3 regions of the Cobetia sp. BL01 genome follow, and region 3 is predicted to be linked to each of the others. Evidence: predicted binding sites of a transcription regulator. Region 3 holds the regulator's gene; each other region holds the start of a gene.
The links. Region 3 encodes LexA, which represses DNA repair genes until DNA is damaged. Its sites were predicted from a motif close to TACTGTNTANNTANACAGTA; they were not measured.
Positions count from the first base shown of each region.

Region 1: the regulator LexA is predicted to act here: its motif matches at 2,011-2,030, upstream of recA (recombinase RecA).
Region 2: the regulator LexA is predicted to act here: its motif matches at 2,595-2,614, upstream of ACZYGA_RS09575 (LexA family protein).

Region 1 is NZ_JBVBEE010000006.1:135,276-145,168, reverse strand. It holds gene ACZYGA_RS12315 (regulatory protein RecX) at 50-688, opposite strand; gene recA (recombinase RecA) at 836-1,897, opposite strand; gene ACZYGA_RS12305 (CinA family protein) at 2,129-2,650, opposite strand; gene mutS (DNA mismatch repair protein MutS) at 2,819-5,398, shown strand; gene fdxA (ferredoxin FdxA) at 5,651-5,974, shown strand; gene eno (phosphopyruvate hydratase) at 7,188-8,477, opposite strand; gene kdsA (3-deoxy-8-phosphooctulonate synthase) at 8,580-9,431, opposite strand; gene ACZYGA_RS12280 (CTP synthase) at 9,567-9,893, opposite strand, start outside.
Region 2 is NZ_JBVBEE010000004.1:181,358-191,250, reverse strand. It holds gene ACZYGA_RS09590 (heme ABC transporter permease) at 1-739, opposite strand, end outside; gene ccmB (heme exporter protein CcmB) at 890-1,612, opposite strand; gene ccmA (cytochrome c biogenesis heme-transporting ATPase CcmA) at 1,609-2,322, opposite strand; gene ACZYGA_RS09575 (LexA family protein) at 2,801-3,277, shown strand; gene ACZYGA_RS09570 (IMPACT family protein) at 3,304-3,930, shown strand; gene ACZYGA_RS09565 (FMN-dependent NADH-azoreductase) at 4,073-4,693, opposite strand; gene ACZYGA_RS09560 (MliC family protein) at 4,860-5,882, opposite strand; gene ACZYGA_RS09555 (LysR family transcriptional regulator) at 6,420-7,331, shown strand; gene ACZYGA_RS09550 (cold-shock protein) at 7,564-7,770, opposite strand; gene ACZYGA_RS09545 (lipocalin-like domain-containing protein) at 7,985-8,449, opposite strand; gene ACZYGA_RS09540 (ATP-binding protein) at 8,515-9,893, opposite strand, start outside.
Region 3 is NZ_JBVBEE010000002.1:303,779-313,671, reverse strand. It holds gene topA (type I DNA topoisomerase) at 1-1,257, shown strand, start outside; gene ACZYGA_RS05045 (DUF6586 family protein) at 1,257-1,736, shown strand; gene ACZYGA_RS05040 (hypothetical protein) at 1,990-2,229, shown strand; gene lexA (transcriptional repressor LexA) at 2,360-2,989, opposite strand; gene ACZYGA_RS05030 (TetR/AcrR family transcriptional regulator) at 3,554-4,231, shown strand; gene ACZYGA_RS05025 (L,D-transpeptidase family protein) at 4,231-4,773, shown strand; gene nagZ (beta-N-acetylhexosaminidase) at 4,976-6,070, shown strand; gene ACZYGA_RS05015 (mechanosensitive ion channel family protein) at 6,118-7,509, shown strand; gene ACZYGA_RS05010 (hypoxanthine-guanine phosphoribosyltransferase) at 7,490-8,071, shown strand; gene ACZYGA_RS05005 (S-methyl-5'-thioinosine phosphorylase) at 8,323-9,060, shown strand; gene mfd (transcription-repair coupling factor) at 9,177-9,893, opposite strand, start outside.

The DNA of each region.
Region 1 (9,893 bases), on a different contig from region 3:
GAGTGACCGGTTTGCGCGTTCCGAGCCATTGCCCGGGCAATGGCTGGCCTCACGCCTCGTCTTCCGTCCAGGCGGACTCCATGGCGTAGCGCAACTGCTCGTAGTCGAAGCCGCGCTGGAGCAGGAAGCGCTCTCGGCGCGCACGCTCCTTGTGACCCTCGCCCGCTGAGGAAAAGCGCCTTGCCAACGTCTCGCGCGCCAGCTCGAAGAAGTCCACCGCATCAATATGTCCGAAGGCATCAGGCACCGGATCACAGGCAGCACGCATCACGGCACCTGACGTCTCGTTGTCGATGCCACGCTGGCGCAACTCCTGCTGGATACGCCTGGGGCCCTGCCCCCTCAGCACCCGTGTCCGCAGGAAGCTGGCGGCGAAGCGCTCATCGGATTGCAGGCCTTCCTCGACCAGACGCTCCAGCACTTCCTCGATCAGCAGCTCGACCTCATCACGACTCAAGCGCGTCTCGGCGCCCTCCTCGCCACTCGCGGACTGCTCCGCCAGCGCATCATCGCTGACGGTCTGCAGGTAGTCGCGCTCCTTGAGATAGTCGTGCAGCTCGCGACGGCTGTGCTCGCGGCGTGCCAGACGTGCGATGGCGTCATTGCGGGCACGCCGTTGCGGCGTCATCGCGCCGACATCGAGGGGCTGATAGTCCGGCCCGGCGGTCTCTCTTTCCTGATCGTGCATGTTGGCGCTCCTTTCTGGAGGGGCACCCGAGATGGCGAAATCCCCGGTGCAAAACGCACAGCGCCCGCCACCGAAAACGGGGCGGGCGCTGCAGATCACTGAAAGGCGCTGAAATCAGCGCTCAATGAACACGTTCTCGAGCAGGTCTCAATCGAGATCCAGATCATCTTCATTTTCGGCGACCACTTCTTCCTTGGCCTCTTCCTTGGTTTCCGGAGAAGCCAGCAGCTGGGCGCGAATCTGGCTCTCGATCTCTTCCATGATCGCGGGGTTGTCCTCCAGATACTGGGCGGAGTTGGCCTTGCCCTGACCGATCTTGCTGCCCTGGTAGCTGTACCAGGCACCTGCCTTGCCGACCAGACCACACTGCACGCCCAGATCAATGACCTCACCGGCGTGGTAGATGCCCTTGCCGTAGAGAATCTGGAACTCGGCCTGGCGGAACGGCGGCGCGACCTTGTTCTTCACGACCTTGACGCGAGTCTCGTTACCGGTGACTTCATCGCCGGACTTCACGGAGCCGGTACGACGGATGTCGAGACGGACACTCGAGTAGAACTTCAGCGCGTTACCACCGGTGGTGGTTTCCGGGCTACCGAACATCACCCCGATCTTCATGCGGATCTGGTTGATGAACACCACCATGCAGTTGGCATTCTTGATGTGACCCGTCACCTTGCGCAGCGCCTGGGACATCAGACGCGCCTGCAGGCCGACGTGGGAGTCACCCATCTCACCCTCGATCTCGGCACGCGGCGTCAGGGCTGCCACGGAATCGACGATGATGACGTCGACACCACCGGAACGCACCAGCATGTCGACGATCTCGAGTGCCTGCTCACCGGTATCCGGCTGGGAGACCAGCATCTCGTCCAGATTGACGCCGAGCTTCTCGGCGTAGGACGGATCCAGCGCGTGCTCGGCATCGATGAAGGCACACACCTTGCCCTGCTTCTGGGCCTGGGCGATGACCGAGAGCGTCAGTGTCGTCTTGCCCGAGGATTCCGGACCGTAGATCTCGACCACTCGACCGAAAGGCAGGCCACCGATGCCGAGCGCGATATCCAGGCCCAGAGACCCGGTGGATACCGACGGGATGGCCACACGCGGGGCATCGCCCATGCGCATGACGGCGCCCTTGCCGAACTGGCGCTCGATCTGGGACAGCGCCGCGTTCAGCGCCTTGGTACGATTGTCGTCCTGTGCCATGTGGCCTCCTGTCGAACGGCGGCGCCGCATGGGCAACCACCTGAAATAGGAAATTCTCAAGCTTCGGGTGATGCAGAGACTGTCAGCCTAGCGGCTGGGCTGTCATGGCAAAACCCTGTATACATGGACAGTATGATGCCGCATGTTTCATCGTTCTGCCAGTCCGGTGATGCGCTTTTTCAGGCAGCAGTCTCAACGCAGAGGGTTGCATGCGTCTCGAGCCTCACCAGTTCAGCCCTGCCAGGCTTCCACGCATTCGATCAAGCCTTGCAATGCCACCCTCACGGCGGCGTCGCGCACGGCCTGCCGGTCTCCCGGAAAGTGGAAACACCGCGCCTGCTGTCGCGCCTCACTGCCCCATGCCAGCCACACCGTCCCCACGGGCTTTTCTTCACTGCCGCCTCCCGGACCCGCCACACCACTGATTGCCACCCCCAATTCGGCACCGCTGTCACGACACGCTCCCTTGACCATCTCGCGCACGACGGCCTCGGAGACTGCCCCGAAGTCCGCGAGCGATGCTTCGCTGACGCCGAGCAGACGCCGCTTGGCAGCATTCGAGTAGGTCACATAGCCCGCCTCGAAATAGCCGGAGCTACCGGAAATCGCCGTGATCGCGGCACTCACGCCACCCCCGGTGCATGACTCTGCAGCAGTGATCTGGACTCCGCGCGCCAATGCCAGCGCCTGCAGCTGCTCGGCCAGTGCATTCGCATCCGGTGCCTCGGACGTCGTATCCGTCAATCGGGCCATGAACGAACTCCTTTCTAGAAGTGGTCTGAGGAAAAGGGAAGCGAGCAGGAGGCATCACAGGCATTGGAGCCGGCCGTGCCAGTCCGTAGAATATCGCGCATCCCGCATGCCGTGTTCTCGCATGTGCGTCTTTTTCCCATTGCAGTGCAGTCAAGGAAGTCCATGGCCATGGCCAAGAACAGCGCGCCCCAGATGACGCCGATGATGGCGCAGTACATGAAGATCAAACGCGAGCACCCCGGTGTGCTGCTGTTCTATCGCATGGGCGACTTCTATGAGCTGTTCCATGAGGACGCCAAGCGAGCCGCGCAACTGCTCGACATCACCCTGACGGCACGTGGCAGCTCCGGCGGCTCCCCCATTCCCATGGCAGGGGTGCCTTATCACAGCGCCGAGGGTTACCTGGCACGCCTGGTGAAAATGGGCGAATCCGTGGCCATCTGCGAGCAGATCGGCGATCCCGCGACCACCAAGGGCCCCGTCGAGCGCAAGGTGGTGCGCATCGTCACACCGGGCACCCTGCATGACGAGGCGCTTCTGGATGCCAGCCGTGACAATCTGCTGGTGGCGCTGCATCGAGACGGTGAGACCTGGGGCCTGGCGGCACTGGAGCTTTCCTCAGGACGCTTCAGCGTACTGGAAGTCAATGGCGATGAAGAACTGCTGGCCGAGATCCAGCGTCTGTCACCCGCCGAGCTGATGGTCGGCGAGAGTCGTGAACTGCCAAGCAGTCTTGCCTCACGCCCGGGCCTGACCCGTCAGAGTGACTGGCATTTCGACCATGAGACCGCGTTGCGCCTGCTGTGCGATCAGTTCGGCGTTCAGGACCTCAATGGTTTCGGTTGCAGTCATCTGACCTGCGCGGTCACCGCTGCTGGTGCCCTGCTCGACTACGCGCGTGACACGCAGCGCACCGGTCTGCCCCACGTGACGGCGCTGGCCGTGGAGAGTCGCGACGATTCGGTCGTGATCGATGCCGCCAGCCGTCGCAACCTCGAGATCGACACCAATCTTGGCGGCAGCAGCGACAACACGCTGGCCAGCGTATTGGACGTGACTGCTACCGCGATGGGCTCACGCCTGCTCAAGCGCTGGCTCAACCGCCCGCTGCGCGATCAGACCCAGATCGGCCAGCGCCAGGCGGCAGTGCAGCGCTTGATTGAGGGTGACTACCCCTTCGAACTGCAAGGCCTGCTCAAGCGGATCGGCGATGTGGAGCGCATCCTGGCGCGTGTTGCACTGCGCAGCGCCCGCCCGCGGGACATGGCGCGCCTGCGTGATGGCCTCAATACACTGCCAAAGCTGCGCGCCGTGCTCGCCAGCGTCGAGAAAGGCAGTGCCATCGATGACCTGCGCGATGGCATCCGCCTGTTCCCCGCCCTCTCGGCCATGCTCAGCGAAGCGCTGATCGAGAATCCGCCGGTCGTGCTGCGCGATGGCGGGGTGATCGCCGATGGCTACGACGATGAGCTGGACGAGTATCGCGGCCTCTCCGAGAACGCCGGTCAGTATCTGGTGGCCCTCGAGACCCGTGAGCGTGAGCGCACCGGCATCAGCAACCTCAAGGTCGGCTACAACCGCGTTCATGGTTACTTCATCGAGCTGCCGCGCTCCCAGTCAGCGGAAGCTCCGCCGGAATACATCCGCCGCCAGACGCTCAAGAATGCCGAGCGCTTCATCATCCCGGAACTCAAGGAATTCGAGGACAAGGCGCTGTCGGCCAAGTCCAAGTCGCTGGCCCGCGAGAAGCTGCTGTATGAGCACCTTCTGGATGACCTGAATACCGAACTGGATGGCCTGCAGCAGACGGCACGCGCCCTGGCGTCACTGGATGTGCTCACCGCCTTCGCTGATCGCGCCGCCGCACTGGACTTCGTCCGCCCACAGCTCAGCGACACGCCGGGAATCGACATCGAAGGCGGCCGCCACCCGGTGGTGGAACATGTCAGCGACCACCCCTTCGTGCCCAACGACGTGCGCTTTGACGATGCGCGCCGCATGCTGGTGATCACCGGCCCCAACATGGGCGGTAAATCCACCTACATGCGTCAGACCGCGCTGATCGCACTGCTCGCGCATACCGGCAGCTTCGTACCCGCCGCTCGCGCCTGCATCGGCCCGCTGGATCGCATCTTCACGCGTATCGGCTCCTCGGATGACCTGGCCGGTGGCCGCTCGACCTTCATGGTCGAGATGACCGAGACTGCCAGCATCCTGCACAACGCCACCGACGAGAGTCTGGTGCTGATGGATGAGATCGGTCGCGGCACCTCGACCTTCGATGGCCTGTCATTGGCCTGGGCAAGCGCCGAGCACCTGGCCCGCACGCGCGCCTTCACGCTGTTCGCGACCCATTATTTCGAGATGACGGCACTCCCCGAGCACGTCGATGGCGTGGCCAACGTTCACCTGACCGCCGCAGAGCATGGCGATGGCATCGTCTTCATGCACCGTGTCGAGGAGGGGCCGGCAAGCCAGAGTTATGGCCTGCAGGTTGCCCAGCTGGCCGGGGTCCCGCAGAACGTCATCCTGCGTGCACGTGAGAAATTGACCAGTCTCGAGCAGCAGGAGGTCGATCGTCCGCAGGTTGCCCGTGAAGATGCACTCGGCCAGCCAGTACCGCAGCAGAATGACCTCTTCGCGGCACCGCCTCACCCGATCGTCGAAGCCTTGACCCAGCTGGACCCGGATGACCTGAGCCCCAAGCGGGCACTGGAACTCATCTATGAATGGCGCAAGATCCAGTAAGCGGCGGAGTGAGTCGACTGACAAGTCGCATGACACGATGCGCCTGCCGACACTCGACAGTGCGCGATGGGCATAGCACCATTCCAAAACGATCCGCCCACGCTGATTGCGAGGGCGGCAGAGCGCCACTAGAATAACGCCTTATAACACTCGCGCCGCTTATAACCTGAAACTCAAGATGCCGCTCAGACGGCACAGAGTGGCGCTGGACCACGACCTACGAGAGACGCCGACCCGCGTCAGGAGACCCAGATGGCATTCATCGTCACCGAGAACTGCATCCGCTGCAAATACACTGACTGCGTGGAGGTCTGCCCGGTCGATTGCTTCTATGAAGGCCCCAACTTCCTGGTCATCAACCCGGACGAGTGCATCGACTGCGCTCTGTGCGAGCCGGAGTGTCCCGCGGAAGCCATCTTCTCCGAGGACGAAGTGCCGGAGAATCAGAAGGAATTCATCGAGCTGAATGCCGATCTGGCCGAAGTGTGGCCGAACATCAGCGAGAAGAAGGACGCCATGGAAGACGCCGAGAAGTGGGATGGTGTCGAAGGCAAGCTCGAATACCTGGAGCAGTAAATGCTCTGCCCGACCTGACCGGGCAAGCACCAGGTTCTCATCAAGACGGCAGCCACTCCCTCAGGGGTGGCTGCCGTCTTCGTCTTGAGCGCTCATGGTCAGCCAGCCCGGCGGGTGGGGCCGAAAAAAAGGCACAAAAAAGGGCAACCCCGAAAGGTCGCCCGCTCCAAGCGTGTCCCTGTCGATCCGTCCTGGATCGTGTTCCTGGGTGCTGTCCCTGCCCGTCATGGCATCCTGCCATTCAGAGCGCACCGTCACGCATGGGGCATTGTGGCACTGCTTGCGCAGCTGTCCCACCACAATGCCCGTTTCTGCTTATTGCCTGCCCTGCTGTCCTGCTCATGCAACTGCATCGCAGATGCATTGCCCGGCATCCTGCCCGTGCCGCTCCTGACCTGCCTCAGCTGACAGTCTCATGATGTTCCGTGATCTGACATCCTTGCCTCGGCATCCTGCCGTCGAGATTCTGCCGCTGATTGCCTCGTCTGCCTGACACGGATGATGTCCCGTCATCCGTCACTCCTGTGAAGGCGAGCTTCCTGACTGCATATCGGGTCGAGACCCATCAACCATCCCTGTCGTGATTGCGCGTCCGCTGCCAATGACGATACCGTCACTCTGGATCTTCCTGATCCGGTACTTCCTGTACCTGGCCATTCATCCGTGGTCCCTGGCCAATTCCTGCCCGCTCCTCGGGCAAGATGCCATGCAGTGCTGCTGCTTCCGTCATCCTTGACGGTTCCTGTTCGCTGAACATCCTGTTCAGACGAGTCGGGCATCCTGCCCGACGTACTCCCTGGAAGATCATCAAGAGCATCCTGCTCAAAGGTGCGGTGTCCCGCCGCATCCCGCTTCCATGACGCTATTCTGGTCAGCAAGCCGTCATCAGGCAACTAGCCAAACCGCTCAGACGCATCGGGACAAACAAGGAAGCTTTTAGATAAAACTGTTGTAAAACAGTGATCTATAGAAAAACATACGATTGAACACGTATCCGGAGTGCAGCAGTTATCCTCTATGTCCTGCATATCTTGTAGGAAAAGGCTTACATGAACTGACTGCAGAGATGGGGAAAGTCCACGTACTTGAGACGCAACCTGCGCGGACAGCACGTGTAACGCACGACGGGGCCGTACCCGAAGGTACGACCCCGTCATGTGGAAGCGTTGTGGATGCCGACGACCAAGACGGCATCCACAAGCCTGTCGCCTGCTTACTGGCCCTTGATCTCTTTCAGGCCATTGTAGGCGACATCGCCCAGCTGCTGCTCGATCACCAGCAGGCGGTTGTACTTGGCGACACGGTCAGAGCGGCACAGAGAGCCGGTCTTGATCTGCCCGGCACAGGTACCCACGGCGAGGTCGGCGATGGTGGTGTCTTCGGTCTCGCCACTGCGGTGGGAGATGACCGCAGTGAAGCCAGCGGCCTGCGCCATCTTGATCGCATCCAGGGTCTCGGACAGTGAACCGATCTGGTTGAACTTGATCAGGATGGAGTTGCCGATGCCTTCATCGATACCACGGCTCAGGATGCGCGTATTGGTGACGAACAGGTCATCACCGACCAGCTGCACCTTGTCGCCGAGCTTGTCGGTCAGCAGTTTCCAGCCTTCCCAGTCAGACTCGTCCATGCCGTCTTCGATGGACACGATGGGGTATTCGTCCGCCAGCTCGGCCAGGTAGTCGACGAAACCACGTGCATCGAAGCTCTTGCCTTCACCAGACAGATTGTACTGGCCATCCTTGTAGAACTCGGAGGAGGCACAATCCAGCGCCAGGGTCACGTCAGTGCCCAGCGTGTAGCCCGCATCGCTGACCGCCTGCTTGATGACCGCCAGCGCTTCGGCATTGGAGGCAAGGTTCGGTGCGAAACCACCTTCGTCGCCCACGGATGTGCTCAGATCGCGGCCTTGCAGGACCTTCTTGAGCGCGTGGAAGATCTCGGCGCCGGTGCGCAGCGCTTCACGGAAGGTCGGCGCGCCGACCGGCTGGACCATGAACTCCTGGATGTCGACATTGTTGTCGGCATGCTCGCCGCCATTGATGATGTTCATCATCGGCACCGGCATGGAGTACTTGCCCGGCTGACCGTAGAGCTCGGCGATGTGAGCGTAGAGCTCGATGCCCTTGGCCTGGGCAGCTGCCTTGGCAGCGGCCAGGGAGACCGCGAGGATCGCATTGGCACCCAGCGATTCCTTGTTCTCGGTGCCATCCAGCGCCAGCATGGCGTCATCCAGCGCACGCTGGTCCAGTGCATCCATGCCCACGAGACGCTCGCGGATCGGGCCATTGACGGCTTCGACTGCCTTCAGCACACCCTTGCCCAGATAACGGCTCTTGTCGCCATCACGCAATTCCAGCGCTTCGCGCGAACCGGTGGAGGCACCGGAAGGCGCGCAGGCGCTGGCACGTTGTCCACCTTCCAGCACGACCTCGGCCTGTACGGTCGGGTTACCACGGGAATCGAGCACCTCAAGGGCGCGGATTTCGACGATATTGGCCATCTTGTGTCGTCCTCTACACGGGGGATTGAAACACCACGACGGGCATCTTGCCCATAGCGCAAAAAGGCCGCTCACAGGGTAGTGAACGGCCAGTAGTCATGTTCAGCGAATATCCAGCGGCGCAAAGCCCTTCACCAGCGAATCCAGCGATTGCAACTGGCGCAGGAAGGGTTCGAGCTGATCCAGCGGCAATGCGCAGGGGCCGTCACACTTGGCGTTGTCCGGGTCCGGATGTGCCTCGAGGAACAGGCCTGCCAGCCCCAGCGCCACGCCGGAACGGGCCAGATCGAAGACCTGCTCACGACGACCACCGGCAGAATCGGCCCGCCCACCCGGGCGTTGCAGCGAGTGGGTGACATCGAACAGCACCGGCAGCCCCGTATCCTTCATCTCGGCCATGCCGAGCATGTCGACCACCAGATTGTTGTAGCCGAAGCTGGAGCCGCGCTCGCACAGCAGAATCCGGTCATTGCCCGCTTCACCGCACTTGGCGACGATATGGCGCATTTCGTGCGGGGCCAGGAACTGCGGCTTCTTGACGTTGATGACGGCACCGGTGCGCGCCATGGCCACGACCAGATCCGTCTGGCGCGCCAGGAAGGCGGGCAGCTGGATGACATCGGCCACTTCGGCCACGGCAGCTGCCTGATGAGGCTCGTGGACGTCAGTGATGATCGGCACGCCAAAGCGCGACTTGATCTCGGCGAGGATCTCGAGACCCTTCTCCATCCCCGGCCCGCGATAGGAGTGCATGGAGCTGCGATTGGCCTTGTCGAAGCTGGCCTTGAAGACGTACGGCATGCCGAGGCGCGATGTCACCTCGACGTATTGTTCGGCGACCTCCAGTGCCAGCTCACGCGATTCCAGCACGTTCATGCCACCGAAAAGCGTCATCGGCCGATCATTGGCGACTTGCAGGCCTGCAAATTCGATCACGCGTTGTTCGTTGCTCATCACTGCACCGTCCATCAAAAACGTTGCCCACCGGCGGCTCAGCCGCGATGCCCTTGCCTGCCGGACATTCTTGATGAGCCGCCGCGGAAAAGACCCACGGGCGCCACTCTGGCGTGACGCCCGGCGATCACCCTATCACTCGCCGCGAGTCCGCGCCGCCTTGTGATTGAGCGCCGCATTCACGAAGCCGGAGAACAGCGGGTGACCATCACGCGGGGTGGAAGTGAACTCCGGGTGGAACTGACACGCCACGAACCACGGGTGGTCCGGCAGCTCGACCATCTCGACCAGCGAGTTGTCGACGCTGCGGCCCGAGAAGATCAGACCGGCTTCTTCCAGCGCCGGCACGAACTGGTCGTTGACCTCATAGCGGTGGCGGTGACGCTCGACGATCTCATCGCTGCCATAGGCCTGATGCGCCTTGGAGCCGTTGAGCAGACGACAGGCCTGACCGCCCAGACG
Region 2 (9,893 bases), on a different contig from region 3:
CCGAGTGCGGGCTCAGCAGGTCACGCACCCATTGCTTGCGACTCTCACGCCTCAGCACCTCGACCCGCGTGCGCATCAGCACCAGCGCACCGAACAGGGCGTAGAAGCCGATGACCATCAGCAGCAGCGGAATCCACATGCTGGCCGGCATCGGCGGTGCTTCACTCAGCGTGAAGGTGGCAGGTTGATGCAGTGTGCTCCACCAATCCACCGAATACTTGATGATCGGGATATTGACCATGCCGACCAGCGCCAGAATCGAGGCGGCACGCGAGCCGCTGTCACGACTGGCGAAGGAACCGCGCAGCACGATCACGCCCAGATACAGGAACAGCTGGATCAGCATCGACGTCAGCCGGGCATCCCAGATCCACCAGGTGCCCCAGGTGGGAATGCCCCATACCGAGCCGGAAAACAGCGCCAGCGCCGTCATCAAGGCGCCGACGGGGGCGGCGGCCGTGGCGACCATGTCCGCCAGCTTGATCTTCCAGACAAGGAAGATGAGTGCGCATGCCGCCAGCAGCATGAAGCAGGACTGGGCGAGAATCGCCGCCGGCACATGCACATAGATGATGCGGAAGCTGTTGCCCTGCTGGTAATCCGCCGGCGCGAAGGCCAGTCCCCAGGCACTGCCGGCCACCAGCGCGAGGATCGCCACGGCCCATAGCCACGGCAGCCAGCGCTGGCTGGCCGCGAAGAAGGTCGCCGGTGTGCCCAAGCGATGCAGCCATGGCCACAGCCCGCCCTTGCGCGGGCGAACCTTGCGAGCAGGCGCTTGATGAGAGTCGGAATCGGCGTTCACACGAGCCTCTTGTCAGGGGCGAAAGGATATCTGGCGAAGTGCTGGCGGCACTCAGGCCACCCTCTGCCAGCCGGCAGGGAGCAGGGACTAGCCATTGATGCTCAGCCTCAGGCCGGCGGCGATGGCAAGCGGCGCCAGCAACAGTGCCAGCGCCAGCATCGCACCCAGCATGGCCAGGTGGGCGGCGCTGGGCATGCCGGTGACGGCGCTCTGCACCGCGCCGGCGCCGAAGATCAGCACGGGAATGTACAGCGGCAGGATGATCAGCGAGAGCAGCACGCCGCCGCGCCGCAGCCCGACCGTCAGCGCCGCGCCGATCGCGCCGATCAGCGACAGGCTCAGACTGCCCAGCGCCAGCGAGGCGATCAGCACCCCGAAGGCGCCGCTCGGCAGCCCCAGCATCACGCCCAGCAGCGGTGCCATCAGCGCCAGCGGCAGACCGGTCAACAGCCAGTGCCCCGCCACCTTGGCCAGCACCAGCAATGGCAACGGCTGGGGGGTCAGCAGCAGTTGCTCAAGGCTACCGTCGTCGAGGTCCTGCCGGAACAGCCCCTCAAGTGACAGCAACGTGGCCAGCAAGGCCGCCACCCACAGCAGCCCCGGCGCCAGTGTCGCCAGCAGCGCCTTGTCCGGCGAGATCCCCAGCGGAAACAGCGTGATCACCAGGGCGAAGAATACCAGCGGGTTGATCAGCTCACTGCGCCGGCGCAACGCCTGACGCAGGTCGCGTCGAAGTGTCGCCTTGAGTGCTCCACCCAACGAGCAGGCAACGGGAGACTCGGACAATGGTGTCAGAGGATCATGTCTCATGCCCAGGCGCCCTCCCTCGACTCCGCGCCAGCGCGTTGCCCAAGGCCTATTCGGCGCAATCGCGAGACATCCGAGAAGCGATGGTGGGTCGTCATCACCACGCTGCCACCCCGCTCGGCATGCGCCAGCAGCAGCGCCTCCAGCGCCTGGACGCCATCGATGTCGATGGCGGTGAAGGGCTCGTCGAGCACCCACAGTTGACGCGGTGTCAGGTGCAATCGCGCCAGGGCGATGCGCCGCTGCTGACCAGCCGACAGCTGCTGGGCCGGGACATCCTCGAAGCCGGCAAGCCCCACGGCGTCCAGCGCTGCCCAGGCGAGCGAGCGTCGCTCCGCGGCGTTTCGAGAAGATGCGGCGTCACCGAGCGCCTGATACCAGGCAAGATTTTCCAATGCCGTCAGCGTGCCCTTGATGCCGGGCTGGTGACCCAGATAGAGCAGTGATCCCAGAAAGTCGTCGCGCACCCGCGAGGCAGGCTGCCCCTGCCAGAGCACTTCGCCTTCGTGATCATGGAACTGCCCGGACAGAATCTTGAGCAGGGTGGTCTTGCCACTGCCATTGGGGCCTTCGATCTGCAGGATCTCGCCCGCCGCGAGGCTGAAGTCGAGCGTCTGGAACAGCCAGCGCTCATCGCGCTCACACCCAAGCGCCCGCACCGCCAGCAAGGGCGGCACGCAACGGGCTTCATCGCTGACTGGCTGGATCGACATCCCGACATCTCGCGGCTGGTCAGTCGCGGAGCGCGACATCAGAGGCTGGTCCCGAGGGATCCAATCGCGTCATTCTACGAGCTGAAGCCGGCACTGACCACCGGTCGCCCGAATGACGCGACCCGCACGCGTCGAGCCTTGCACGGGAGTCAAGTTCTCGCGCGCTCCATCAGCAAAGCATGGTGCACATTCATACGACACACCCATCGCCTGATTGGCATCGACGACCGACTCACCCCTTGCCACCTCGCGCTGGCTTGCTATGATGCAGACACTGTATACAAAAACAGTACTCATACAGTATCGTCATCGCATGCCTGGCATTGCCCGGGCAGCAGACCGAACGGGTCGGCTCTCATCGCGTTGTCATCATGTTCGCAGAGCCTATCAGGCCGCAGATGAACTCAGCCTGACGACCTTTCACGCTGCATCGCAGGTCGGCTCCCTCTGCCGACCGCACAGCATCAGGGGATAGCTCATGTCACGTCTTCACGCTCCACACTACCTTCAGCGCCTTCACAATCTGCCGCTCAATGACGAGGCCTGGCAGGAAATCACTGCCAGCGACATGATGGATATCCCGTTGCTCGGCAACATCACCGCCGGCATGCCCATCGAAGCCATCGCCGACTGCGGCACGATCGCCGTGCCGACGCGCATGGTGCGACGCAACACCTACGCCCTGCGCGTTCGCGGCCACTCGATGATCAACTGCAACATTCATGATGGCGACATCATCATCATCGAGCGCAGTGAAAGTGCCGAGAACGGTGAGACCGCCGTGGTGATGATCAACCAGCAGGAAGTGACGCTGAAGAAGCTGTATATCGAGAAGAGCGGTGTACGCCTGCAACCGGCCAACGACAGCATGGCCCCCATCTACCTCAAGAATGCCGATATCGAAGTGCTGGGCATGGTGATGGGTGTCGTACGCGGCAACGCCGTCACTCATTGAGGGCGACGCTTTGCTAAGATGGCACGATGAGCTATCAGATACCTGCACTGGCGCCAGAGGCGCATCACGAGCACAGCATCGAGATCGAGAAGAGCCGCTTCATCGCCTGGCTGGCCCACGCTCCGACACCAGACGCCATGACGCGGCTGCTGGTAAAGGCGCATCTCGCCCATCCCAATGCACGTCATCACTGCACGGCATTCATCGCGGGTGCGCCGAATGAGCAGAATGCCATCGGCTTCTCCGATGACGGAGAGCCGGGCGGTACCGCCGGCAGGCCGATGTATCAGGTACTGGAAGGCAGCGGCGTGGGACAGATCGCCTGCGTGGTGATCCGCTACTTCGGCGGCATCAAGCTGGGCACCGGTGGTCTGGCTCGTGCATACAGTCGTGCCGTGCTCGACGCCCTCGAGCGACTGCCCACCACCACCTTCACGCCGCGTACACCCAGACGCCTCAAGGTCGGATTCGCTCATGAGGCCGACGTGCGTCACTGGCTGAACGGCTACGATGTACCGGTGGATGCCAGCGACTATGCCGCCGATGGCGTGGTGTTGACGGCCGGCTGGCCGCAAGGCGGCGCTCAGCCGCCGCTGGAAGAGCTGCATGCGCGCCTCAAGGGCGCACTGGAAGTACTCGAAGACCAAGGCTGAGCGTTTCCGGCCACTGGCTCCTCCCCCAGTGACCTCTGCTTCCCGATAGCACAAACGCCACCGCCGCTCCTCTCAGAGCGGCGGTGGCGTTTTCATTCATCATGCTCAACCAATGTGACTCAGCTACGGCAGATACACCGGGTCAGAGAGCATCTACGTAGTTGGCGATGCCTGTCCTGGCCTCTGACAGAGCTCCCACCTTTTGCTCATCGCCCATGTTGAGGCCTTCAGCGTATACGAAGTGCTGATCCGTGATGCCCATCAGCCCAAGCATGGATGTGAGATGCGGCGTCTGGGAGTCCAGGTCACTGCCCGCATACATCCCGCCACGTGCTGCCAGCACCAGTGCCTGCTTGCCTTCCAGCAGACCCACGGGCCCTTTCTCGGTGTAGCGGAAGGTCTCGCCGGCACGCAGCACCCGGTCGAACCACGCCTTCATCTGCGTCGGCAGGCCCAGATTGTAGAGCGGTGCCGCGATGACCAGCAGGTCAGCCGCTCTCAGCTCGGCCAGGAAACCATCAGACAGCTCGGCGAGCTTGCGTTGCTCAGCGCTTCGCTCATCCGCCGGCGTCATCCATGCCTGCATCTCGGCGGCACCCAGGTGCGGAAGATCGCGCTCGACCAGATCATGATGCGTCAACTGATGCTCGTGACCGGACGCCTGCAAGGCATCCACGAACGCGGAAGCCAGTTCACGAGAGTTGCCTTTTTCTCCGAACAGGGAAGATGAGACCAGCAGAACATTGAGCGGTGTGGCAGACATGGCAGGTTCTCCGCAGACAGAAAGGACGATTTCCCATCACGAGCCAGGCTTGGCATCCGTTGCCCGTAATGGAGAGCTGCCCGCCATGATAGATGAACTCCGTGGCACGAAAAGCGATAAAGATCGCACCAACCATTCGAAAAAATCGACGAAAAGAAACGTCATGTCAGGGGAGGTATGCCTCTCCACAGCCACTCAGATCTCGAGATTCTCCTCCTTTTCGCGTCAGAGTCAGCTCGGAGGTCAGCGGATACGGGGTACCTTGCATGGTGTCGAAGCAGGCACCCGGCGTCAGGCTCAGTTTCAGCCACCCCCTGCCGACTGAAGCGCGCGGCAAGCGCGCCGACAGCACCTTGCCATGCTTGCCGTCGTCATTGACCCGATAGGGTAACGTCAACTGACTGAGCGACGATGACTCCTGATCCTGCTTGCCGCTCTCGTTCCCGGCAACGCCAGAGCTGCTGTCATCGGTGCCTGTAGCGTCCTGCGACACCCGCGCCTTGCCTTGCACGGCACCCAACAGGCCGGGCGATGCCGTCACCGTCATCCGGTTATGCGCTCGATCCAGACTGATACGCCACTCAGGCTCGTGACCCTGTGCCACCAGCAGCGGCTGGTCATCGGGGATCTGGATGGTGCGCTGATCATCCTGAACGCACTCAAGGTTGCCGCGCGCATTGTGCAGCGTGGCTTCCCGCCCCTTGAACCAGACTTCCAGTTCACGGGCTCCCCCCTCCGCCTGTTGACGCTGCCGCTCGGAGACCGGGGCGTCATTGGCCCGATAACGAGCGCCGGAAGCACTCACCACATGCCCCAGGGCGTAGGCGTGCTGACGCGACCATAGCCGCAGCCAGCCTTCAGCAGTCGCCTCCTGAGGGGTGTCCGTCGCCACAGAGACGGGAGGCCTGCCCCTCGCGTCCTGTCCATCACTGAAGGCCATCAACAGATCCTGCGCCGGCGTACAGCGCCAGACCTGATACTCGCTGGCCCCCCGAGGCGGCAGGAAGGTCGCGGGCAATGTCACCGCCGGCGCCTGACCCAGCGACTCGGCACTGGGTGCCCTGGGCTTGACTGGTTTCGTGGCAGGACGCACTTCAGGAATCTTCAGCGGTGCCGGCATCACCTGCGCACTCGGCGCATCACGCGATTCATCCGACAGCATGGAGCAGCCACTCAGCAGCGCCATCATCGACACGCACAGGAGATTGGCCGAGGCGCCTGTCGAGATACCTGTCGCAGTGCATGTCGAGATAGTGGCCACCTGACGCCCGCCACGCCAAGGCGAGACATCTGGCGCCGAACAGGCAGCAGCCCTCGTATGATCCGGGCGCGAATGAAACGGAAACATGAAAAGCCCTCCCTGGGCATGCCTGACGACAGAACGTAACGCACCGCACTCCTGTAGAGGCGGCGACACAGCGTGATTTCAAGGCGTAGAGAGCAACGCCATCCTGGCGCATGAAGAAAGTCTATCAAGCGCAGCCAGCCTTGTGGGCCTCGATTCACGGCAATTCCCATGAAGTGCCGTCATCGTGAAGACACTGGCACTGCCTGCATGAGACACCTCCCTCTGCGATGGCCATGCCGAGATCCATCAGGCTCAGGGGGAATGCCCAACGGAGCTCATTGACGCTTCCTCGCGCAGCAGCGATTGACCTGCGCAGCACTTCGCCCAAGAATTGAATGAAAATGAACTGTTCACTCATCCAAATGAGCAAAACTCATCATGCTCGAACTACGCCATCTCCGCACGCTGCTGGCACTGCGTGATGCCGGCTCGCTGGTCGAGGCTGCCGAGCGCATCCACCTCACCCAGTCCGCCCTCTCACATCAACTGAAGGACCTGGAAGAGCGCCTGGGCACGCCACTGTTCATTCGCAAGACGCGCCCGGTCGAGTTCACCCGTGCAGGGCAACGCCTGCTGTCACTGGCAGAACAGGTACTGCCGCAATTTCGCATGGCAGAGCGTGACATCGCGCGCATGGCAGGCAGTGAGCAAGGACGGCTGCATATGGCCATCGAATGCCACAGCTGCTTCCAATGGCTGATGCCGACGGTGGATCGCTTCCGGGATCACTGGCCGGAGATCGAGGTCGACATTCCTTCGGGCCATAGCTTCTCTCCCCTCCAGGCGCTGGGTCGCGAGCAGCTGGACCTGGTCATCACAGCCAATCCGGTGGAGATGACCGGTATCCAGTACCTGCCACTGTTCCGCTACGAAGTCATGCTGGCCGTGGCACGCCAGCATGCACTGGCTCTCAAGGGCCGTGTGGAACCGGAAGACCTGCGGGAAGAAGTGCTGATCATCTACCCTGTCGAGCATGACCGGCTGGACGTGTTCACCCAGTTCCTCGAACCCGCCAGCATCAGCCCTCGCGAGATCCGCCATGCCGAGATGACGGTCATGATGATGCAGCTTGTCGCCAGCGGTCGCGGCGTGACGGCACTGCCCAACTGGGCATTGGCCGAATACCTGAACCGCGATTATGTTCGTGGCCTGCCTCTGGGCGACGGAATCTGGGCGACGCTCTATGCCGCGGTGCGAGAGGATCTGCTGGGCACTCCCTGGATGGATGATTTCCTGCGCACTGCCCGCGAGACCTCCTTTGAGGTGCTCAGCGGCGTGAAGCCAGCCTGAGCCAATGCCCCAGGGCATCTCCGGACAACCACTTGAACGACAAGAGCCCCGTCCCACTGCGCTTATCGTGCAATGGGACGGGGCTCTTGTTCATGGCATGCCTCTGCGGAGTGTGCCAGGTCACCGATACTGCATTTTTTGCACGCACACAAACAGAAGCGCCCCAGCATGAGCTGGGGCGCTTCTAGACATCTATCATCTCACACGGAACGAATTCCGCAGCGAGTGATGATCAGTCGATAGCCTTGACGTTGGCTGCCTGCAGGCCTTTCTGGCCCTGAGTCACGTCGAAGGAGACCTGCTGGCCGTCCTGCAGGGTCTTGAAGCCTTCTGCCTGGACTTCGGAGAAGTGAACGAACAGATCGTCACCGCCGTCAGCCGGAGCAATGAAACCAAAACCTTTCGCGTCGTTGAACCACTTAACTGTACCAGTTGCCATGAGAAATTCCTCTCTGATTAGCATGTTTGAAATAACGGGCATTACCCGAAGAGCGTGGGCAAAGCAAAACCATGCATCAAATCAGCGAGGCATTTCGGGGCGCTCAAGGCGTTTTACCGAGCAGCACAGGCGACTGAGTGGTGCGTCTTGCTATCCAACAGGGGTTACCTTGCACCTTAAGCCATGATCCCGTCAAGCCTTTTCGGTAATGATGTCATCTATCATGAAGACGCTGCCAGGCAAGCCAGGTGGTATAGCCCCCTGCAGGCAGCTGAAGATTGGGCGCGTCCGTGCCCAGCAGCAGTGACTCTCCGGTGAGCTGGACTCGCCGCGCCAGCGTCACGCCACTCCAGTCCGCGATGCTCGCGACGTCTACCTGATGACGGACCTCCTGACGCTGCTCATCCCAGCACCAGCGCCCACAATAGGCAAAGCCCTGCCGAAAGGCCGCCATCAATTGATCATCAGTGGGCGCCACCCCTAGAGGTTCACGCTCACGAGCCGCCAGCTGAACGCTCATGAAGCCATTGGGGAGATAGTGCAGCTGACCCGCACACCTCCCCAATGGCTCCCATTCACGCCCATCCGGCCAGGCATACCAGAAGCGTTGCAGCTCCCAGGAGCCGATCAATGCGTCATGCAGAGCCCCGACGTCACGGCTCGCATCTTGCAGATTCATCCACTTGCCCTCCTCGCTGATGACATCGCTTCGCACCACTGCGTATCACGATAGAGTAGCATCGCTCAGGTGCGCTGCCCGTCATCCCCCTCCCCGGGGGTCACGGGCGGCAAGGAAGGAGGCGCCTCACGTCCCAGCTTGCTGCTGGACAAGGGCAGCAGCAGGCTGAAACGTGCCCCTTTCAGGGCGATGCCCCGATCGACCACCACGCTTCCGCCATGAGAGTGCATGATCTTCTGCACGATGGAGAGCCCCAGACCATAGCCACCTGAAGATCGCGTGCGTGAATCATCCAGTCGCGCGAATGGCTTGAAGACCTTCTTGCGGTCCTCCTCGCCCACGCCGGGGCCATCATCCTCGACATCGATGCGCACCACCTGCGGGTCTCTGGAGATGCGCACCAGCACACGTGAATCTGCATGCCGACAGGCATTCGAGACCAGATTCTGCAGCGCACGCTGCAGATAGCGTGCCTCCGCCTCCACATCAAAGGCACCGCCTTCAATGCTCAGCAGCAGCTCAGGATGCAGTGGCGCCAGGGTTTCACAGACCTGCTCCGCCACTTCCCGACAGTCCACCGCCCCCAGATCCAGCTGAACCCCGGCGGCGTCATTGAGGCGTGCATAGGTCAGGATCTCGTCGATCAGCTTGTCGAGCTCTTCGATGTCACCATCGGCGCCCTTGATCTGCCGGAGCACGAAATCATCATCCACCATGTCCTCGATCATCTGCAGCGCGAAGCGGATACGTGCCACCGGGGTACGCAGCTCGTGGGAGACGGCGCGAATCATGTCCTGCTGGGCTCCCAGCAATCCCTGCACGCGTTCGGCCATGCCATTGAAGGCCATGCCGAGACGGCCAAGAAAGTCATTGGTCTCGATCCTGACCCGCGTATCGAGGTAGCCGCCGGCAATCCGGGTCGCCGCCTTCTCCAGTCGAGTCAACCGTGCCTCCAGCGAACGCACGACCAGATAGATGACACCCCCCAACAGGCTGATGACGGCCAGAATCATGGCAACGATCAATGCCGCCGGGGTCGTCTCGAAGACCTGCAGCGGCCCGACCTTGATCAGGTTGTGACCCTCCAGGCGGGTATAGAGCGCCAGCGCCTGTCCATGGCTTGCCATGTTGAGCACCACTCGCTGGTCGTTGATCCGCCCGACCTGTTGCGCATCCAGCCCGTTGGGCATGTCAGGCAATTGAGCGAAGGCCAGCCCGGAGGCATCCTGCAGCTCCGACAACAGAGCGACACGCTGCTCCGGTGCCATGGGCAACAAGGCTTCCCGCAGTAACGACATCAATCCCCGCAACTGTCGCTCAGCCAGATGCAGCAGCCTGAGCTCCAGCACCTGCTCCTCGCCCGGCACCTGCATCAGTAGCTGCCAGCCGGCATCCTGATGCTCATGCACCAGAGGCCGGCCGGCAGCCAGACGGCGCTTCTCCC
Region 3 (9,893 bases):
CCGGACCTGGCCATCGGCGAGGTGCTGGAGCTGGTCGAGCTGGACCCGCAGCAGCACTTCACCAAGCCGACGGCGCGTTACACCGAAGCCAGTCTGGTCAAGGAGCTGGAGAAGCGCGGCATCGGCCGTCCTTCGACCTATGCGGCGATCATCTCGACCATCCAGGATCGTGGTTACGTGGCGCTGGAAAATCGGCGTTTCTACGCCGAGAAGCTGGGTGACATCGTCACTGATCGTCTCAGTGAATCCTTCAAGGACCTGATGGACTTCGGCTTCACCGCGCGCATGGAAGACTACCTCGATGAGGTGGCCAATGGTCAGCGCAACTGGCGCGAGCTGCTGGATGCCTTCTACGCCGAGTTCAAGGCCGAGCTGGATCACGCCCAGTCAGAAGAGGGCATGCGCCCGAATCAGCCGGTGCCGACCGATATCGCCTGCCCGACCTGTGGTCGCGAGATGCAGATCCGTACCGCCTCCACCGGCGTCTTCCTGGGATGCTCCGGTTACAACCTTCCGCCCAAGGAGCGCTGCAAGACCACCATCGACCTGTTGCCGGGGGATGAGGCGGTCGCCGCTGACGCGGATGAGAATGCCGAGACCGATGCACTGCGTGCCAAGCGCCGTTGCCCGATCTGCGCCACGGCCATGGACAGCTATCTGATCGACGAGCAGCGCAAGCTGCACGTCTGCGGCAACAGCCCGGACTGCGTGGGACATGAAGTCGAGCAGGGTCAGTTCCGCATCAAGGGCTACGATGGGCCGGTCATCGAGTGCGACAAGTGCGGTGCCGACATGCAGCTCAAGACCGGGCGTTTCGGCAAGTACTTCGGCTGCACCAACGAGGATTGCAAGAACACCCGCAAGCTGCTCAAGTCCGGAGAGGTCGCGCCGCCGAAGATGGACCCGATCCCCATGCCGGAACTTGCCTGCGTGAAGGTCGAGGATCACTACGTGCTGCGTGATGGCGCCAGTGGCCTGTTCCTTGCCGCCAGTCAGTTCCCCAAGAATCGCGAGACGCGTCCGCCGCTGGTCAGCGAGCTCAAGGCGCATGCCGACGAGCTGCCGGAGAAGTATCACTTCATCCTCAAGGCGCCGGAGAAAGACCCCGATGGCCGCCCGACGCAGATTCGTTTCTCGCGCAAGGCCAAGGAGCAGTTCGTGATGACGGACGAGGATGGCAAGGCGACGGGGTGGAAGGCGACCTTCGACAACGGCCGTTGGGTCGTCGAGGACAAGCGCAAGGGAGCCAAGAGCTGATGAGCCAGCGTGGCCGCACCAATCAACTGCTGTATCAGGCCGAGTTGCTGCTGGAGCAGGCGGCCGTCGCGACGCGTGATGAGCATGCCGTCGCACGGCGCATGGCCGGTGAGGAAGGGGCGCTGGCGTTGATGGAGCTGGCATTGGCCTCGTTGATCGAGGAGTGCGCCGCGTCGGCACGCTGGCCTGAGGGCAGCTGGCGCGAGCGGCTGGCCACACCGCCGACTCCCGTGGCGGAAATCGAGCAGTTGCGAAGCCTGCAGGCGCAGCCGGACAGTTGGTTGAGCCAGCTGGTGGCCGATATCACGCGTTTGCATGAAGAGGGCGGTGCTGCCCGGCGTGAGGAAGGCCAGGCGCGTGGCGATGGTCTCATCATCGCCGCGGCGGCCAATGCGCCTCTGGCAGAGCGTCTCGCCACGGCAGTCAGCGCCATGAAGGCGTTGCTGTCACACCTTCGCGAGTCGAATGTGGAGTGGTAGCGTCGCGCCTTGCCTGACCCGAAAGCGCTGGCATGTCACGCACCTGTCATTCAGGTGACGCCCTGGCATGACGGGTGCTAGACTGGCGGCATTGTGGCAAGCCCTGCATTCTCCGGTACGACCATGGCTCTGGCTGTGGTCGTACTTTTTTCTGCATTGTCGCCAGTGACTGCAAGTCGCAGGGCCTGCCCGCCGTCAAGCTGACGATCACAACGACGCCGGTATCCTCAGGATGCCGTGCAGGAGGAATGACGTGTCCGATCCCGCCGTACTTGAAATCGTGCAAATGGAAGATGGGGAAGTGATCCTGCGTGCCGCCGAGAGTGAAGGTGAGCCACTTCTCAGTATCCGCATCTCCGATGAAGCTGCCGATCTGCTGCGTGACAATCGCTTCGAGGTCGCGCGTGAGATGATCGATCACGCCATCACCCGCACCCGCCTGTGGGATGGCGAGGATGATGAAGACGAGCAGTCGGAAGGCATGGTGCACTGAGCACTTCCCGCATGTCTGCCAGCCACGAAAAAACCCGCCAACCGGCGGGTTTTTTCGTGGATGCCCAGATGACGACAATCGTCATCTGCGCGTCAGCGCTGTGAGGACAGACTGCCTGCAAGCCTTGAGATCAGTGCAGGCCGCCATCGCGGATCACGCCCACGCCGAGGCCCTCGATTTCCAGGCTGTCCGTGCGCAGATCCACCTTGATGGGAGCGAAGTCCTCGTTCTCGGCTTCCAGCCATACGTAATGGCCATCGCGACGGAAACGCTTCACCGTCACTTCATCCCCCAGACGCGCCACCACGATCTGTCCGTCACGCACGCTGCTCGTGCGGTGCACGGCCAGCAGGTCACCTTCCAGAATGCCGACATCCTTCATCGAGACCCCGCGCACGCGCAGCAGATAGTCGGCGGCAGGCGAGAAGTAGTCACTGGGCAGTGGGCAATGACGATCGATATGCTGGCTGGCCAGGATAGGGCTGCCAGCGGCCACTTCCCCGATGACCGGCAGGCCCTGCTCGCTATCCTCTTCCGCCTCGGCCAGAGACGGCACGCGGATGCCCCGCGAGGTGCCCGGCACCATCTCGATGGCTCCCTTGCGCTTCAGGGCACGCAGATGCTCTTCCGCGGCATTCGGTGAGCGAAAGCCCAGTGCCTGGGCGATTTCGGCACGCGTTGGCGGATAGCCTGAGGACTTGATGGTCTTGATGATGAAATCGAAGACATCCTGCTGGCGCGGAGTAAGCGGCTGAGTCATGGGCATTGCCTTTGGCCTGGGCGGCATCTGAGCTGACGGCACGGGGTGTGCATCCATACAACTGTCATTGTATCCAGTCATGGCGGTCATGCAAGGCATCGTGGGTGCTTTGGCAGCAACGTTGCCGGCATCTTCGTCGACATCGACATGCTGACGCGAGACAGCGGGTGTCCGGGACGCCCCATGACCATCCCGTCCCCGAATGTCCCGCGTGAATGCGCGTCCTGCCGGTCTTGGCTGTCGAGTGTTTGAAACAACCAGCAATTGCCAGTCATGGCATGGACAGCTAGAATTATCTTGTTTCAAACGAATGTTCGTCGAGCGCATCCGGCTACCGGTACACAGGCCCTGTGTGTCCTGTGCGTCTGTCCTGTGCTCGGGACACGGCTCGTGGCAGCCTCCGCCTCGGAGTCGCTGCCTGACACGCGGTGCGTGAAGACCGACATGTCGTTTGATTGACCTGCATGAGAAGAGTCGCCCCCCGGGCCACGGCCTTGCCGTTGTCCGGGGGGACAAGGACTCCCGTGCCCCCTCGTGACTGATCATCTGACAAGGCATCCGCCCATGGCCCAGACCGATACCGTTACCCGTATCCTCGATACCGCCGAGGTCCTGTTCGCCGAGCGAGGCTTCGCCGAAACCTCGCTGCGCAATATCACCAGCAAGGCCAAGGTCAACCTGGCGGCGGTCAATTATCACTTCGGCTCAAAGAAGTCATTGATCCAGGCAGTGTTCGCCCGCTATCTCGACCCCTTCAGCGAGCGTTTCCATGCGGCACTCGACAGTGTCGAGCAGCAGCATGCCGGTCGTCAGGTGCCGCTGGAAACGCTGCTGGAAGTGATGGCGCGCACGGTGCTTGAGGTGCCGGCCGAGCGCAACAGCCTGCGTACCTTCATGCGCCTGCTCGGGCTTGCCTATACCCAGGGGCAGGGCCACATGCGTCGCTACATCCGCGAGCATTACGGCACGGTCTTCAGCCGCTTCGCCGAGCTCCTGAAGCTTGCGACGCCGGACCTGCCAGACAACGAGCGCTTCTGGCGTCTGCACTTCATGCTCGGCAGCGTGATCTTCACCTTCTCGGGACTGGACGCACTGCGCGATATCGAAGAGGCCGAATACGGCCATCACACCAGTGTGCGCGAGCTGATCCAGCACATGCGTCCGGTGGTGGTCGCGGCGATGGCGGCTCCGCTGCCGGCCTCGCTCGGAGATGGTGAAGCGGTCACCCAGGCGGCAAGCTGATGGCTTGCTGGGTCTGCGTGGATCTCACCCGCCAGCGTCTCGAGATACGCAATGACGCGCCCAGTGGCAGTCGTGATGCGCCGCCCCCCGCGGCTGACCCTGACACGCTGGTGCATGCCTGTGCGATCTCCAGCGGCCTCAACGGTATCGGCGAGCTCGATGGCAGCGGTTGCACGCCGACCGGCTGGCATGTGGTTCGCGCCGCGATCGGGGAGGGCAACCCACGTGGTGCCGTCTATCGTGGACGGCGCTTCACGGGAGAGGTGTTCACGCCTCGACTGGCCGCCGAGCACCCCGAACGCGACTGGATCCTGACGCGTATCCTGTGGCTCAGCGGTCGTGAGCCCGGCATCAACCGTGGCCGCAACGCGGCGGGACAGCGCGTCGACAGCCTGCGGCGCTACATCTACTTCCATGGCACGCCGACCAGCGAGCCGATGGGCACCCCGGCCTCCCATGGGTGCATTCGTCTGCGCGATGAGGATCTGCTGTGCCTTTACCGGCATGCGCCGGCCGGAACGCCAGTGCTGTTGCACGCCTGACGCTGCGTTGCCTGGCGGCTGGTGCTCGCGACTGTTCGAGTCGCGCTCAGTCGGCTAGAATTGCGCCTTTCCTCGCGCCGGCCGCCTGTCCTGAGGCTTGTCTTCCAGGCTGCCGAGCCCCGTAACGACATGAAACCCTGCCGTGCGTGCCATGCCTTGCAGCGCATGACACGGCCAGCAGGCCATGGACAGGAAGGATGTCATGACACAGCCATTGGGCTCCGTAATGCTCGACGTCGAGGGGCATACCCTCACGTCTGACGAACGTGAACTACTGGCACGCCCCGCCGTCGGCGGCGTCATCCTGTTTGCGCGCAACTGTGCTTCTCCCGAGCAGGTGCTGGCGCTGTGCGGTGAGATCCGCCGCGTCAATCCACATCTGTTGATCGCCATCGATCAGGAAGGCGGACGGGTGCAACGGCTGCGCGAAGGCGTGACCCGCCTGCCGCCGATGCGCGCCCTGGCACATTGCTGCCTGGGACGTGACTGTGACGGCTGCGGTGATGATGCCCAGTCGTCAGGGCTCGGGTTTGCCCGTGACGCCGGCTGGTTGCTGGGCATGGAGATGGCTGCCATTGGCTGCGACATCACCTTCGCGCCGGTATTGGATATCGATGTCGCGGGTTCCACCATCATCGGCGACCGCAGCTTCGGGACGACTCCCGAGGACGTGATTGCCGTCGGGACCGCCTTCATCGAGGGCCTGCGCGAAGCTGGCATGGCGGCAGTCGGCAAGCATTATCCCGGTCATGGTGGCATCGCGGCGGATACCCACCGCGAGCGCGTGATCGACCCCCGCTCCTTCCGCGAGCTGCGCGAGCATGATCTCAAGCCCTTCGCGGCGCTGGCGGATCGCCTGGGTGGCGTGATGCCGGCTCATGTCATCTATCCCGACTTCGATGCGCGCCCCGCCGGCTTCTCGCCAAGCTGGCTGGGGCTGCTGCGTGAGGAGTTCGGTTTCAAGGGCGCCATCTTCTCCGATGACCTGGGCATGGCGGCTGCCGTGGCCGAGGGCGAGCCGGAAGTGCGCGCTCGTCTGGCACTGGATGCCGGCTGCGACATGGCGCTGGTGTGCAATGATCCCGCCGCCGCACGTGCCGTGCTCGACAGCCTCGATGGGGATGAGCAGCGCAATGCCGGCAAGCGTCAGGCGCGTCTGCGCTACGGGCGCGCCCGCCCCACGCTCGAGGGCCTTGCGGGGCTGTCTCGCTGGCGGCGTACCCATGCACGTCTCGAGGCGCTGGCGGCCAGTCAGCCGCTCGAGCAGGTGGCCATGCCATCGGGCTTGGCTGAATGAGCCAGCCTTGAGGGGCTTTTCCTCCAGACGTCACCCAAGGACTCCACATGGCTGAGAAATCCGCCACCGAGGCGGCTGCCGACAAGCTGGCGGCGCCTGCCGAAGAGATGATCAATCACTGGGTCGAGCCGCTGCGCAACTGGGTGGAGCAGACCTTCGGTCTGCCACTCTGGGGGATCAACCTCGCCCTGGTGCTGGTGGCCGTGATCGTGCTGCATCTGAGCGAGCGCATTCTGCTCAGTCGCCTGGCCGTGCATGCCGAGAAGAGTCGCAACCTGTGGGATGACGCGCTGCTGCACGGGCTGCGCCATCCGCTGTCTCTGTGGCTCTACAGCATGGGCTCGCTGGTCGCGCTGGACATTCTTGCCCATCAGTTCGCGCCCGGCAGCCTGGAGGCCTATCTGGGCACGGTGCGACAGATCATCACCCTGCTGGCGCTGGCCTGGGCGTTGATTCGCATGATCAAGCGCTTCGAGTCGCTGCGTACCACGCCACCGCCCGGCACCAACGTCAACGCGATGGATGCCACCACGGCCTCGGCGATCAGCAAACTGCTGCGTGCCGTCGTGATCGTGCTGGTGGGTCTGGCCATCCTGCAGAATCTCGGTGTGTCACTGTCCGGCGTGATGGCCTTCGGTGGGGTCGGCGGTATCGCGGTGGGCTTCGCCGCGCGTGATCTGCTGGCCAACTTCTTCGGTGCCCTGATGATCCATCTCGACCGCCCGTTCAAGGTCGGTGACTGGATTCGCTCGCCGGACCGCGAGATCGAGGGCACCGTCGAGGACATCGGCTGGCGGCTGACGCGCATCCGCACCTTCGACATGCGTCCGCTCTACATCCCCAACGCCATCTTCACCAGCATCGCGGTGGAGAATCCGTCACGGATGTACAACCGGCGCATCTTCGAGACCATCGGCTTGCGTTACGAAGATGCCACCCGGGTCGGTGACATCATCACCGCGGTCCGCGAGATGGTGGAAGGGCATGACGAGATCGACCAGACGCGGACCCAGATCGTGAACTTCAACAGCTACGGTGAACACTCGCTGGACTTCTTCGTGTACGTCTTCACGCGCACCACCGACTGGGTGAAGTATCACGCCATCAAGCAGGATGTGCTGCTGCGCATCCATGACATCATCCGTGAGCACGATGCACGCGTGGCCCTGCCGGGGCAGCGCCTGCACTTCGCTGACGTGCTGTCCCTCGAGGGCGCTGCTCCTCAAGGCGACACGAATGCTGATCGCGAGTCGTCCTCGCGCCGACCGCAAGACGAACAGGACGGCAAGGCCGCTGAAGCCTCGCCGTCACACGCTGCGCAGAGCGGGTCCCGCCGTTCTGCTTCATCCTCCGCTGCTACATCCTCTGCCACGTCCGCCCGACGTGGAGATGAGGCCAGTGATACCCAGGAAACTCCCGATGCTGACTCCGACGCCTGACTCCCTGAGCGCCCTGCATGCCGAAATGCGAGACGTGATGGACAACGCCGACTGCCTGATTCCCCAGGCAGAGCTGGAGGTCGCACTTGATCGCATGGCCGGGGAGTTGACCCGCAGCCTTGGTGATCGCATGCCGATCTTCTACTGCGTGATGAATGGCGGCCTGATTACCGCAGGTCAGCTGTTGACCCGACTCAAGTTCCCGCTGGAAGTCGATTATCTGCACGCGACGCGTTACCGCGGTGCCATGCGCGGCGGCGAGCTGTTCTGGCGCGTCAATCCGGAACTGCCGATGGCCGGTCGTGACGTGGTCATCGTCGATGACATCCTCGATGAGGGTGGCACCTTGGCGGCCATCATCGAGTACTGCCGTGAAGCGGGTGCGCGCAGCGTGTCCAGCTGTGTGCTGGTGGACAAGAAGCACGATCGCAAGGCCTATCCGGGCTTCAAGGCCGACTTCTGTGGTCTGGATGTCGAGGACCGCTTCCTGTTCGGTTTCGGCATGGATTACAAGGGCTACTGGCGCAACGCGCCGGGCATCTACGCGCCCAAGGGGCTGTAACGTTCCTGAAGACGAGGCGGTTTCGTCGCGCTGCCGTCCTGTCTCACCATCGCAGCCACGCCTGCATGTGATCACCACCCGCCCGGGCCACCGCGGCGGGTGGTATCGTTTTCGGGGCCTTTTCTCGTCTCTTGGCGCAGAGCGTGACGATTGTGCTTGTCGTTGTCGGTTGGCTCGGAGTAGCGTTCGCTCAGGGCCGAAGCGTTCGGCTCTTGAGAGATTCCTGCACATGGGTGGCGAGGAGACAGGGGATGCTGGCAGTCATCGGGGGGACCGGGTTCGGCCATTGGCCGGGTCTGGAGGTGCTCAAGCGGGGTGGTCAGGAAACTCCCTTGGGGGCGGCGTCCTGCGGGGTGGTGCAGGGGCGGCTCGACGGCAGGTCGATCCTGTTTCTGGCGCGGCATGGTCAACCCCACAAGATGCCGCCGCACCGAATCAATTATCGCGCCAACCTGTGGGCGCTCAAGCAGGCCGGGGCGACTCACGTCGTTGGCGTCAACTGCGTGTCAGGTATCGACCCGACGCTGACGCCGGGCACGCTGGTGGTCCCGGATCAGTTGATCGATTACACGACGGGGCGCGAGGGCTCGTTCTTCGATGGCCGTTTCAAGCCGTTCCAGCATGTGGCATTCGCCTGGCCGTATCACCGTGTCTGGCGCGAGGAGCTGCATTCGGCGGCGTCTGACGCGGGACTGGTGATCCAGGCAGGCGGAGTGCTGGGCGTGGTGCAGGGGCCGAGACTGGAAACCGCGGCCGAGATTCGTCTGATGGCGCGCGATGGCAATACGTTGGTGGGCATGACGGGGATGCCCGAGGCCGTGCTGGCCCGGGAACTCGAGATGGAGTACGCCAGCCTGTGCCTGGTGATCAGTCACGCGGCCGGGGTCGGGGAGGAGGAGCCGACGAGGGCCGGAACGGAATCGGTGATCGAGGCAGGCATGCCGCAGGTGCAGCGCTTGCTGGCGGCGCTGCTGGCACGCCATGCGTGAGGCGCTTGTCCCTGGGAGGTGAGGCGGTCTGACTGCCAGAAAAACGGCCTGCATCAGCGATGCAGGCCGTTTTCATGTTCCGCGCATTTTCACGTGCACAGAGGTGAGTGGGGGCGTCAGGCCGCCTGGGTCTTGGCGTTGAGCAGCTCAAGCAGGGATTCGCAGAAGCTGAAGCGCGCCTCGGCGTCTTCCATCTCGGTGGTGAAGCGCAGTGTGTCGGCACCTTCCAGCTTGTAGACATCGGGCTGGCGCTGGATGAGTGTCACCAGCGTCAAGGGATCGACAGGCGTCTGGGCGCCGAAGATGATGCGACCGCGTGCGGCACCGGCTTCCAGCTTGACGATGCCCAGTGCCTGGGCGCGCTGGCGCAGCCGGGTCTGGCGGAACAGCGTCTTGACCGGCTCCGGCAACAGGCCGAAGCGGTCGATCATCTCGACCTGCAATTCCCGGAGATCGCTGGCGTTCTCGGCGTTGCTGATGCGCTTGTACATCATCAGGCGCTGCTGGACATCGTGGAGGTAGTCACCCGGAATCAGCGCCGGCAGATTGAGTCCGACTTCCACGCCCTCATCCAGCGGCGATTCGATGTTGGGCGTCTTGCCGGCCTTGATGGCCTTCACGGCGCGATCCAGCATCTCCATGTACAGCGAGTAGCCGATGGTTTCCATCTGGCCGGACTGCTCATCACCCAACAGCTCGCCCGCGCCACGGATCTCCATGTCATGGGAGGCCAGGGTGAAGCCTGCCCCCAGGTCATGCGATTCGCTGATTGCCTCCAGACGCTTGACCGCATCGCGGGTCATGGCCTTGGGGTGCGGGGTCAGCAGGTAGGC